2 regions of the Acinetobacter sp. T_3_1 genome follow, and region 1 is predicted to be linked to the other one. Evidence: predicted binding sites of a transcription regulator. Region 1 holds the regulator's gene; the other holds the start of a gene.
The links. Region 1 encodes PhoB, which activates phosphate uptake and scavenging genes when phosphate is short. Its sites were predicted from a motif close to TGTCATNAANCTGTCATAA; they were not measured.
Positions count from the first base shown of each region.

Region 1 (6,112 bases):
TTAAAGACAAACGTAAATCGTCATTGGATGAATTGATTGGGAACAAAGCCAGGTTTGGATACAGCACGGCATAGTCTGTTCCGAGTTCTTCTAAACGCTCATACAATAGCCCCGGCAAAGCAACCGTGGCCAAGTCATAGGTATTTTCTGAAGGCAATGCCCAAAATGGCGGGCGGAACAAACGACGGTTTTGACGTTCTTCTGGGCTGGCGTTGTACCACTCTGCCGCCAAAGCATTTAAACCGTTACTTTTTAAATGGCTACGGAACACATCCACCACACGTGAACCCCCGTACTGCGCAATATAGTCTTCAAGTGCAGGACTGTAGGCATTGGTATGAATGTCCGTATCAATCACTGGAAAATCGAGCTGAGAACGCAATTGAGCCGCACGCGATTGTTTTGCCTTTAAATCTTTTAAAATTGTCATGAGGTTTACCTAATTTCTTATCATTACACCTCCCTGTTATTACAACAAGCGTGCCAACAATTTAAGTCATTGTTTTATATATTTTTATTAAAATAATCCCGAGTATTTATGTTGCTTTTCCATCGGTTTTACTGTTGATTTTTCAACACCTGCTTATATCAATTCAGCTGTAAATACACTTTCATTTTCTATTTTATGAATAAAGAATTTCTGCATAGATCACTGCTCTGATGAAAATTTCAGCCGTAAAAAAACCCGCAATTTGCGGGTTCTTAAAAGCCTGTTGTTTTAAGCAGATTTTTTGCCTTTATTGCTTAATCTGGTGGCAAATGCTGTGACACGCTGATAACCGGTCGGTAAAATGCGCTGGATTAAATCCAAGGTTTTGGCATCGTTGCCAATCAGCAGACGGCGCTTGTCTTTTTGCACAGCTTCAATAATTTGGCGGGCAGCCTCTTCAGGCGGACAACGCAATAATTTGTTAAAAGACCTGGCCGATTTTTCCGGATGCATGCCCAAAGTTCGAATACTGTCATTCATTTTTGCCGCATTGGCAATATTGGTCCGGATGCCGCCCGGATGCACACAGAGTGCACTCACGCCACAGTTTTCCAGGTCCAGTTCCTGACGCAGCGATTCGGTAAAACCACGTACCGCAAACTTGGTGGCATTATAGGCAGACTGGGTCGGCTGTGCCGTTAGACCAAACAGGCTGGAAATATTGATAATATGCCCTTCACCCGATTGCTTGATTAAAGGCAGGAATTCCTTGGTCCCATACACCACGCCCCAGAAATTAATATTCACAATCCATTCCAGCTCTTCATACGAAGCGCCTTCCACGGTTGAACCCAATGCCACACCGGCATTATTAAAAATCATGTTGACCGAGCCATGGTCCTGAACGGTTTCAGCAGCCCAGTCACGCACTTCTTCCAGTTTGGCCACATTGACTTTTTTCGTGGTCACACGGACATGACTGTCTTTGACCAGTTCAACTGTTTTTGCCAAACCCTGTTCATTGACATCACTCAAGGACAAATGACAGCCCTGCTGCGCCAAAAGTACGGCCAATTGCTGCCCAATACCCGACCCCGCACCGGTAATGGCTGCGACTTTATTTTTAAAATTTTTCATGAGCTATCCTTATTCAGTTTTCTGCCTCAGCCAGCTAAACATCTCGATTGTTTTTCTGTCTGGAAGATTGCAGTTCATCCATCCAATATAATTTTGACAATAATCATTGTCAATATAATATATCGTCTATCCATCCCTGCTGGAAAATCTGCGGCTTTGTTTTACACATAGGTCTGAAGATAAATTATTGTTAATATAAGGCAAAACCTCGATTTCATTTGGCACACCACATTTATGACTGAACAGCACAAAAATTTCGAAGAAAATCAAAATAAACCGGCAAAAATCAAAGAACGTCAATTTAAAGGCCTGTCTTTAAGCGAGCGTAAACAGGCGCGTCGTGAAAAACTGATTGAAGCTGGGATTGAAGCCTATGGTACGCATGGTTTTTTTGCAGTGACTGTGAAAGATATTTGCAATGAAGCCAAACTGACCGAACGCTATTTCTATGAATCCTTTAAGAAAAGTGATGAACTGTTTCAGACCATCTTTTTAAAGCTGATTGACCAGTTGCAGCACAATGTCATGCAGGCCATTATGCAGGCTTCGACCGATCCCAAGAAAATGATCGAAGCCGGTCTCACTGCCCTGCTCACTACCTTAAAAGACAATCCACGCATGGCGCGGATTATCTATATCGATGCCATGCTGGTGCAGGAACTGCATAACCAGGCCACCATCCATGAAACTATGCTGCGTTTTGACCGCATGATTCATGCTTTTGTGATGCTGATGATGCCCAACATTAACCGCTCTGAACGTGAAATTTCGATGATCTCGACCGGCTTGAATGGCTATGTCACCCAAATTGCCATTCGCTGGGTCGTCAGTGGTTTTAAACCCTCAATGGAGGAGGTTCTCTCTTCTTGCAGTGTGGTTTTTTTAGCGCTGCTCGATACTTTTTCAGAAAAAGAAAAAATATGATTTAAGCGCGGCGACTTTCACAAAACCGTAAAAAATGCTCAACGCCTTGAATTTAATATATTTATCTAACTGATTTATTTTAAATTCTTGATTGTATCTTATTAAAATTGTGACAATTTTTTGCGAAATCCAGCCGAACTACCTATTCTGCAATGATACTGTCATAATTAATCTTTGTAATAAGCCTGTCATAAATATAAAACGGTCCACCGTTTACGTGAAATAGGGTATTGCGCTGTGAAAGATGACTATATATTAATCGTCGATGATGAGCTCCCGATCCGGGAAATGATCCATACCTCGCTGGATATGGCGGGCTTCCAATGCCTACAGGCTGAAGATGCCAAGCAGGCCCACCAGATGATTGTGGATCAACGCCCTGTGCTTATTCTACTCGACTGGATGTTACCTGGTGGTGTCAGCGGTGTAGACCTGTGCCGCCGTCTGAAACGCGATGAAACCCTATCAGAAATTCCCGTGATCATGCTTACTGCCCGCGCTGAAGAAGACCATAAAGTACAAGGTCTGGATGCCGGTGCAGATGACTACATGACCAAACCGTTTTCCACCCGTGAACTGGTTTCCCGCATTAAGGCCGTGTTACGCCGTGCCAATGCCCTAAGCGGTGAAAAAACCATTGATGCCAATGGTCTGGTACTCGACCCTGTCAGCCAGCGGGTCAGTCATGGTCCGAATATTTTAGAAATGGGACCTACAGAATATCGTCTATTGGCCTTTTTCATGACGCATCCGGAACGTGCCTATACCCGTGCTCAATTGCTGGATCAGGTCTGGGGTGGTAACGTATATATTGAAGACCGTACCATTGACGTTCATATCCGCCGTTTGCGTAAAGTGCTGGAACCGTTTGGCGCAGACCGTTATGTACAGACGGTTCGTGGTACAGGTTACCGTTTTTCTACCCGCGCAGATGTCGCTCTAGGTTAGTCATCGTTTAGGTCAATTGTGTTTTATGTATGAACCCTACCCCGTCCCAGAACTTGCACGAGAACATAAACAGTTTCGTTACAGCAGTTTATGGACTTTTGCCAAGCAAGATTTACGCCTGCTCGCCTTTTTATTGCTGATTGCAGGTTTAATCGGTTTAGGGATTGGGTATTTCTGGATTTTTATTCTCATTGCCTTTGCAGTGTTTTTTGCCTTGCAGTTACGTTCGCTGTATCTGGTCAATGAATGGATTTCCAACCGTCCTTATGATGTGCCGCCCAGTTTAAACGGCATCTGGGGAGCCTTGCTGTTTAATGTCTACCGTTCGCAGCGTCAGGAACGTATTGTTCAGGCAGAAATGGTCGGTCTGATTGACCGGGCGCAATCTTCACTGGTGGCGCTGGCCGAAGCGGTGGTGCTGATTGATGAAATGCACCAAATTGAATGGTGGAATCCGGCCGCAGAAAAATTACTCGGTATTCAACCGCTGGATCGCGGTCGCAATATTTTAACCATTCTGCGCCAACCCAGTTTCATTGAATATTTTAACCATATTGACGAGGCACCTGATGGCCTGAAAATGAAATCTTCAGCCTTTGAAGACCATTATGTACAGGTCAAGATGACCCGCTTTGGTGGAGAAAGCCGCCTATTGGTCGCTTATGACGTGACCCGCATGCATAACCTGGAACAGATGCGCACAGATTTTGTCGACAATATTTCCCATGAATTACGTACCCCGCTTACCGTACTCAGCGGTTATATTGAAACCTTTACCGACCAGGAAGATTTAAACCCGCGCTGGAAACGTGCTTTCGACCAGATGCAGGCGCAAACCAAGCGCATGAATGCCTTGGTGAATGATTTACTGTTATTGTCGCGTTTGGAAAATGACAAAAAGATCGCGAAGAACCAGATTATTGAAATGCCCAGCCTGATGAACCAGCTGTTTGACGACGCACAGGCCTACAATGTCGACTACCACCATGCGCTCAATCTGGACATTGACAGCCATTGCGACCTGATTGGCTCCGAAACTGAACTGGCGAGTGCCTTTAGCAACCTGATTACCAATGCCATTAAGTACACCCCTAAAGGTGGAACCATCACCATGGGCTGGCATGATGACGGTGAACACGGCATCTTTACCGTTCAAGATACCGGCATCGGAATTGATCCCAAACATCTGCCACGTTTAACCGAACGTTTCTATCGGGTCGATAGCGCCCGTAGCCGTCAAACCGGTGGCACCGGTTTGGGTCTGGCCATTGTAAAACATGTGCTGATGCAACACGGCGCACATCTGGAAATTGAATCCAAAGAGAACCAAGGCTCGACCTTTAAAGTCATTTTCCCTAAAGAGCGCCTGTACAAACCCTGCTAGACCTGCCTGTTTTAACCCCCGATTAAAGCACAGTCCACCTGCCTGTATTAAGTCAGGCCCTGTTCCTTAAACTTGGCTCGCTGAAAGGCAGGACGTTCCTCAAGACGTTTCAGATACTTAGCGATATGCGGATATGAACCGGAGACTCTGGATTGAATGGCATCAAGTGGAAACCACATCTGAATATCGGCAAAAGAAAATGTTCCGGCAAAATATTCATGCTTGGATAAATAATCTTCTAGATAAGCAATATGCTCTTTTAAACGCGGATGAATAAATCCTGCTTTCACCCCAGCAGTAATTTTATGTGCCACCGGCTTAATCAGCCAAGGAACATGTTTGGGCACATTGCTTATCACCAGTTGCATCACCAATAAAGGCATTAATGAACCTTCGGCATAGTGCATCCAGTAGCGGTATTGTTGCTGATCTTTTTTGGCCGTCGGTTTAAATTTCTGCGCTGTATCATAGCTTTCCTGCAAATGTTGCAAAATCACCGCCGATTCAACAATAGTTTGGTCTTCATCGGTCAAGATGGGTGCTTTAGCCAAAGGATGAACCAGTTTTAATTCAGGCGGTGCAGCCAGCGTGGGTAGACGTTTATAAAATTTGACCTGGTAATCTTGAGCCAGTTCTTCTAAAGCCCATAAAATTCTAAAAGAACGAGATTGATCTAAATGGTGTAGTGTAATCATTATCTGTTGATCCCTATTTTTATATTTTGCTTATGACCGGTCATGTTAAAAAATGACATTTCTTTGCCCACAATGTCAGGTGTATCGGGTCACGTATTTAAAGCAGAACCGTGTTAATTTCCAGACTGCGTAACAGTGTCTTGGTCACTGGTGTTTTACTGCTGATGTCTAAAACTTTTTGCTGTAGCTCATCCGATAAGGGCTGAGCAAAAGACAAGCGACGCTCAATCCATTCTTTGCCTTCCTTATTGGCATTAAAATCGGCTTCTACTGAAAACTGACCGAGCTCTATGCCTTTATGACGGGCATACATACGCAAGGTAATCATGGTGCAAGAAATCAGTCCTGAACAAATCCAATCATAAGGTGCAGGACCTTGATCCTGCCCGCCAAAGGATTCGGGTTTGTCGGTAATAAACTGGTGTTTTCCGCTTTTCACTTCGCCTGACCAGGGTTCAGCCAAGCTCTGTACTTCTGCATTTGCAATAATTGACATATTCACAAAATCCTGAATTTTATCGTTATTTTGAAGCACGCATCTTATCGGGGAATGCGGGTGCTTCCAGACGGGGGCCAGGATAGTCAGGAATGGTA
Region 1 covers NZ_JACHVD010000005.1:50,767-56,878, forward strand. Annotated here, with positions in the region: gene H4I94_RS07540 (amidohydrolase family protein) at 1-430, opposite strand, end outside; gene H4I94_RS07545 (SDR family NAD(P)-dependent oxidoreductase) at 719-1,567, opposite strand; gene H4I94_RS07550 (TetR/AcrR family transcriptional regulator) at 1,802-2,491, shown strand; gene phoB (phosphate regulon transcriptional regulator PhoB) at 2,729-3,439, shown strand; gene phoR (phosphate regulon sensor histidine kinase PhoR) at 3,465-4,823, shown strand; gene H4I94_RS07565 (glutathione S-transferase) at 4,871-5,518, opposite strand; gene H4I94_RS07570 (OsmC family protein) at 5,616-6,014, opposite strand; gene H4I94_RS07575 (pirin family protein) at 6,040-6,112, opposite strand, start outside.

Region 2 (6,112 bases), on a different contig from region 1:
TCAGCAGCAGCAATCGTTGTCATTGCAACAAGTTCGGCTGACATACCTTGACCATAAGTCATATGGTTTTTACCAATACGTTCACCTACAGTGACCACAATACGTTTCCAGCCCACCATCGTACCCAGACCTAATGCCAGGGCAACAGCCACTTTCACCCAGGTAGGAATATACTGAAGGAATGAATCCAGGTTTTTACGATATTCTTTAACCAACTTGCTTTGATCTTTTGACATCTCAGGAAGCTGCTCAGCTTTATCTAAACGCTTAAACGCAGTCGTGCTGAGATACATATCATTGCGGATCGCAGAAACTTCAGCCTCTGGAATATTGTGAATATCACCATATTTGGCAACACGGTCACCCAGATGATCGGTCAGGCTCGCTAAAGCAGGAACCACTTCCGGGGTCACTTCTTTGGTTTGAATATATTTGGTAATGACAGCACGTGCCTGAGCATCCGCAATATCTTCATGCTGCGGATAAATAGCTGTAGCCGTTTGCTGAGACAATTGCTCAAAAGACTGAATATGTGCATTGTCTAAATTCTTGTTTAAAGAATAAGCCAATGGTACACAACCAATCAAAATCAGCATAATCAAGCCCATGCCCTTTTGACCGTCATTTGAACCATGCGCGAAACTCACACCGGTACACGTGAAAATCAAAATTGCACGAATTAAAGGTGGCGGCGGCTTGTTCCCTTCAGGCGGATGAAAGAGCTCCAACTGTTTACGGAAGATTTTTTTCACCAGTAAAAACAGGACAGCAGCAAAAGCAAAACCAATCAGCGGAGAAAATAGCAGTGCTTTACCCACTTTCATCACCTGCTCCATATCTACGCCGCTTGCGCCAGCGCCGGAGTGCAGGATGTAGTTCATAATACCCACACCTAAAATCGAACCGATTAAGGTATGTGAGCTTGATGCCGGAATACCCAAAAACCAGGTACCCAAATTCCAGAGAATCGCAGCGATCAGCATGGCAAAAACCATGGCAAAGCCTGCGCCTGAACCGACATTCATAATCAGTTCTACAGGTAATAAAGCAATAATACCGTAAGCAACAGCACCACTTGCCACCATCACCCCAAGGAAATTACAAAAACCTGCCCACATTACGGCAACAGGGGCAGATAAGGCATTGGTATAAATAACAGTTGCGACTGCGTTGGCCGTGTCATGAAAACCATTAACAAATTCAAAGCCTAAAGCAATTAATAAAGCAGTCGCTAAAAGAATAACGGAATATAAACTTAATGCTGGCACATGCGCCAAATCGGTTGAAAGCTGAAAGCCGATATACACCAAAGTTGAAATAATAACCGTGAGAAACACCGGCATAAAAAATTTCGGTGTAGCAACATGCACATTCGTCGATTTCGCTGGTGCTGATGGCACCTGATCTTGGACGGGAGGAATACTAGAATTCATGCAGACGGTTCAAAGGGATAATAAAATCCCTCATATTGTTCAATTTAATTATGACAATTATATGACAAAGCGGTGTCATATAAAGCAATTTTTCATACTTTATTTGGCACCTTCCTCGCTAAAAACCCGAGAATAACAGTCAACTTAAACAATTAAAATCATATACTTATAGTAAAACCTCAGTCATTTCTCAGGCTACCTTAGCCATTTCCCATAATGTTACAAAGCATGAAATATAAGACCGCCGGACATGCGAATACGGCAAGCTCAGTCAGCTTGAAGCATATTCATTACAACTTGATGAAGGATTTATTACAGAACTATCAACAGGCTAGTTTAAATTTAACCCGACTATTTATTCGGCAAGCCCATCATGACGCTTAGTAAATAAACTGAATATCAGAAAAAATGAACTGATTTCTGCTAACATATATGCCGATTTTATATTCCATCGGATTGGGGTTATTTATGTCCACGCTTGCCACCCTAAAAGAGCTGCTCGCTCAACGGATTCTGATTATCGACGGTGCGATGGGCACCATGATTCAGCGTCACAAACTCGAAGAAGCTGACTACCGTGGTGAGCGTTTTGCTGACTGGGCATCTGACCTGAAAGGCAACAATGACCTTTTGGTACTGACACAGCCGCACATTATTCAGGGTATTCACGAAGCCTATCTGGATGCGGGTGCGGACATTATTGAAACCAACAGTTTCAACGGCACCCGTGTTTCCATGTCGGACTACCATATGGAAGATCTGGTTCCCGAGATTAACCGTGAAGCGGCACGGATTGCCAAAGAAGCTTGTGCAAAATACTCAACTCCAGACAAGCCACGTTTTGTAGCCGGTGTACTTGGCCCCACATCACGTACCTGCTCAATCTCGCCGAACGTCAATGACCCGGCTTTCCGTAACATCACCTTTGATGAACTCAAAGAAAACTATATTGAAGCTGCGCATGCGCTGATTGAAGGCGGTGCAGACATTCTGCTGATTGAAACCGTATTTGATACCTTAAACTGTAAAGCGGCTATTTTTGCGGTAAAAGAAGTCTTCAACCAGATTGGTTATGAACTGCCATTGATGATTTCAGGGACCATTACCGATGCTTCAGGCCGTACTTTGACCGGTCAAACCGCAGAAGCATTCTGGAACTCGGTGCGTCACGGTGATTTGTTATCAATTGGCTTTAACTGTGCTCTTGGTGCAGATGCCATGCGTCCACACGTAAAAACCGTGTCTGACGTTGCCGATGTATTCGTGTCTGCCCATCCTAATGCCGGCTTGCCAAATGCTTTCGGCGGTTATGATGAGACTCCGGAAGAAACGGCTGCCTTCCTGAAAGAATTTGCAGAAAGCGGTTTAATCAACATTACTGGTGGTTGCTGTGGTACCACACCGGATCATATCCGTGCCATTTACCATGCCGTTAAAGACATCAAACCGCGTCAATTACCTGAAACCAAACCGGCATGCCGCTTAAGCGGTTTAGAACCATTTAATATTACAGCCGATTCGCTGTTCGTGAACGTGGGTGAACGGACCAACGTCACCGGTTCTAAAAAATTCCTGCGTTTAATCCGTGAAGAAAACTTTGCCGAAGCTTTAGAAGTTGCACAGCAGCAGGTTGAAGCCGGTGCGCAAATCATCGACATCAACATGGATGAAGGCATGCTCGATTCAGAAGGCGCAATGGTGCACTTCCTGAATCTGGTCGCCTCTGAACCTGAAATTTCCCGCGTTCCGATCATGATTGACTCATCTAAATGGGAAATCATTGAAGCGGGCTTGAAATGCGTACAAGGTAAACCGGTTGTCAACTCGATTTCCCTGAAAGAAGGCTATGACGAGTTCGTCCATAAAGCGCGTCTATGCCGTCAGTATGGCGCTGCCGTGATTGTGATGGCCTTTGACGAAAATGGTCAGGCAGATACCGCTGAGCGTAAGAAAGAAATCTGTAAGCGTTCATACGATGTTTTGGTGAATGAAGTCGGCTTCCCGGCTGAAGATATTATTTTTGACCCGAACGTGTTCGCGGTAGCCACCGGTATTGAAGAACACAATAACTATGCGGTGGACTTCATTGAAGCGACCGGCTGGATTAAGCAGAACCTGCCACATGCCATGATTTCAGGCGGTGTGTCTAACGTATCGTTCTCTTTCCGTGGCAACGAACCTGTACGTGAAGCCATTCACTCGGTATTCCTTTACCATGCCATCAAGCAAGGCATGACCATGGGTATTGTGAATGCTGGCCAAATGGCGATTTATGATGACATCCCAAGCGAGTTAAAAGCTGCGGTTGAAGATGTGATCCTGAACCAGAACCAGGGTGAAAGCGGTCAGGAAGCGACTGAAAAGCTGCTTGAAGTGGCTGAGCAATATCGCGGTCAGGCAGGCGCTCAAAAAGCGGTTGAAAACCTTGAATGGCGTAACGAGTCAGTTGAAAAACGCCTTGAATATGCATTAGTGAAAGGCATCACCACTTTTATTGATGAAGATACTGAAGAAGCACGCTTAAAAGCCAAACGTCCGCTCGATGTGATTGAAGGTCCACTAATGGACGGCATGAACGTGGTTGGCGACCTGTTCGGTTCAGGCAAAATGTTCCTGCCGCAAGTGGTGAAATCTGCGCGTGTGATGAAACAGGCTGTAGCCTGGCTGAACCCGTACATCGAAGCAGAAAAATCGGGCGGTGAGTCTAAAGGTAAAGTGTTGATGGCGACCGTAAAAGGCGACGTGCATGACATCGGCAAGAACATTGTTGGCGTAGTATTGGGTTGTAACGGTTATGACATTATCGACCTGGGTGTGATGGTGCCTGCGGAAAAAATCCTGCAAACGGCCATTGACGAGAAGGTCGATATCATCGGTCTTTCCGGTCTGATTACCCCATCTTTGGATGAAATGGTGTTTGTTGCCAAAGAAATGCAGCGTAAAGGCTTTAAGGTGCCGCTCATGATTGGCGGTGCAACCACGTCTAAAGCACATACTGCGGTAAAAATTGATCCGCAATATTCAAATGATGCCGTTATTTACGTGGCCGATGCATCTCGTGCGGTGGGTGTAGCAACCACCCTGCTGTCTAAAGAGATGAAACCTGCCTTTGTGGCAGAAACCCGTGCTGAATATGAAAAAGTGCGTGAACGTATTGCCAACAAACAGCCGAAAGCTGCAAAACTGTCTTATGCAGAATCGGTTGAAAATGGCTTGAAAATTGACTTTACAGCCAATAAGCCTGTGAAGCCAAACTTTATCGGTACGCAAACGCTGACCAATTATCCTTTGGAAACTTTGGTTGAATATTTTGACTGGACACCGTTCTTTATTTCATGGAGTCTGGCAGGCAAATTCCCAGCCATCCTGAAAGATGAAGTGGTGGGCGAAGCTGCAACTGACTTGTACAATCAGGCGCAGGCGATGCTCAAAGACATCATCGAAAATAAACGTTTCGATGCACGCGCGGTATTTGGCATTTACCCTGCCAACCGTTCAGGTGCCGATACAGTTCAAGTATTTGATGAAACTGGCACGACTGTTACGCATACTTTTGAGCATATCCGTCAGCAGTCTGACAAAGTAACAGGCAAACCAAATCTGTCATTGGCTGATTTTGTAGCCCCTAAAGGCGTGACTGAAGATTACTTAGGCGGTTTCACCGTTTCGATCTTTGGTGCAGAAGAACTGGCAAATGAGTACAAAGCCAAAGGTGATGACTACTCAGCAATTCTGGTTCAGTCGTTGGGTGACCGTTTTGCCGAAGCCTTTGCAGAGCACTTGCATGAACGTATCCGTAAAGAGTTCTGGGGCAACCAGGCATCTGAACAGTTGTCGAATGAAGAGTTGATTAAAGAGAAATATGTCGGTATCCGTCCTGCGCCAGGCTACCCGGCATGTCCTGAGCACTCTGAAAAAGCGCCATTGTTTGACTGGTTAGGTTCGACTGACAAGATTGGTACGCAATTGACTTCTAGTTTTGCAATGTGGCCACCTTCATCGGTCAGCGGTTTCTACTATGCCAACCCTGAGTCGCAGTATTTTAACGTGGGTAAAATCGCGGGCGACCAGCTTGAGGATTATGCGAAACGTAAAGGCTGGACTTTGGATGAGGCAAAACGCTGGTTAGCGCCGAATTTGGATGATTCGGTTCAATAATTTGCATTAAATCGATGAAATAAATCCCCTCACTTGAGGGGATTTTTTATGCTAAAGTTTAAAAACATATATAAATTCTTAAACCTATGAAAATAGAAAAAATAGAGTTAGAACTACTTGACTTAGATCATTACTCAGATTTAATGATTCTTCCTGAATTGATTGAAGATGAGCAAAATATTTATGCTGCATCAACTGTTTCATTTTTCAAATATGCTCGAAATTTTATAAATATAAATTACATACAAAAACCAGATATAGTACTAGAGCAAAGAGCTATTGATTGGTTTGGACCAACTTTATTATTTACAACAGCAGCTTTAACACAGAATCCTGAATTAGTATCAATAGCCCTTAATGTGCTCTCAGATTATATATCCGATTACTTTAAAGGCCGTAAAGAACCAAATATTAAGTTAAATGTTATGATTCAGAAATCTAAAGCAGAATATACAAACCTTAAGTATGAGGGTCCCAAAGACGGACTAAAAGAAATTGAAAAATTAATAGAGAAGTTAAAA
Region 2 covers NZ_JACHVD010000017.1:62,830-68,941, forward strand. Annotated here, with positions in the region: gene H4I94_RS13665 (inorganic phosphate transporter) at 1-1,433, opposite strand, end outside; gene H4I94_RS13670 (hypothetical protein) at 1,662-1,817, shown strand; gene metH (methionine synthase) at 1,902-5,591, shown strand; gene H4I94_RS13680 (hypothetical protein) at 5,678-6,112, shown strand, end outside.
Region 2: a site for PhoB is predicted at 1,482-1,500, ahead of H4I94_RS13665 (inorganic phosphate transporter). Genes of this name have one in related genera too.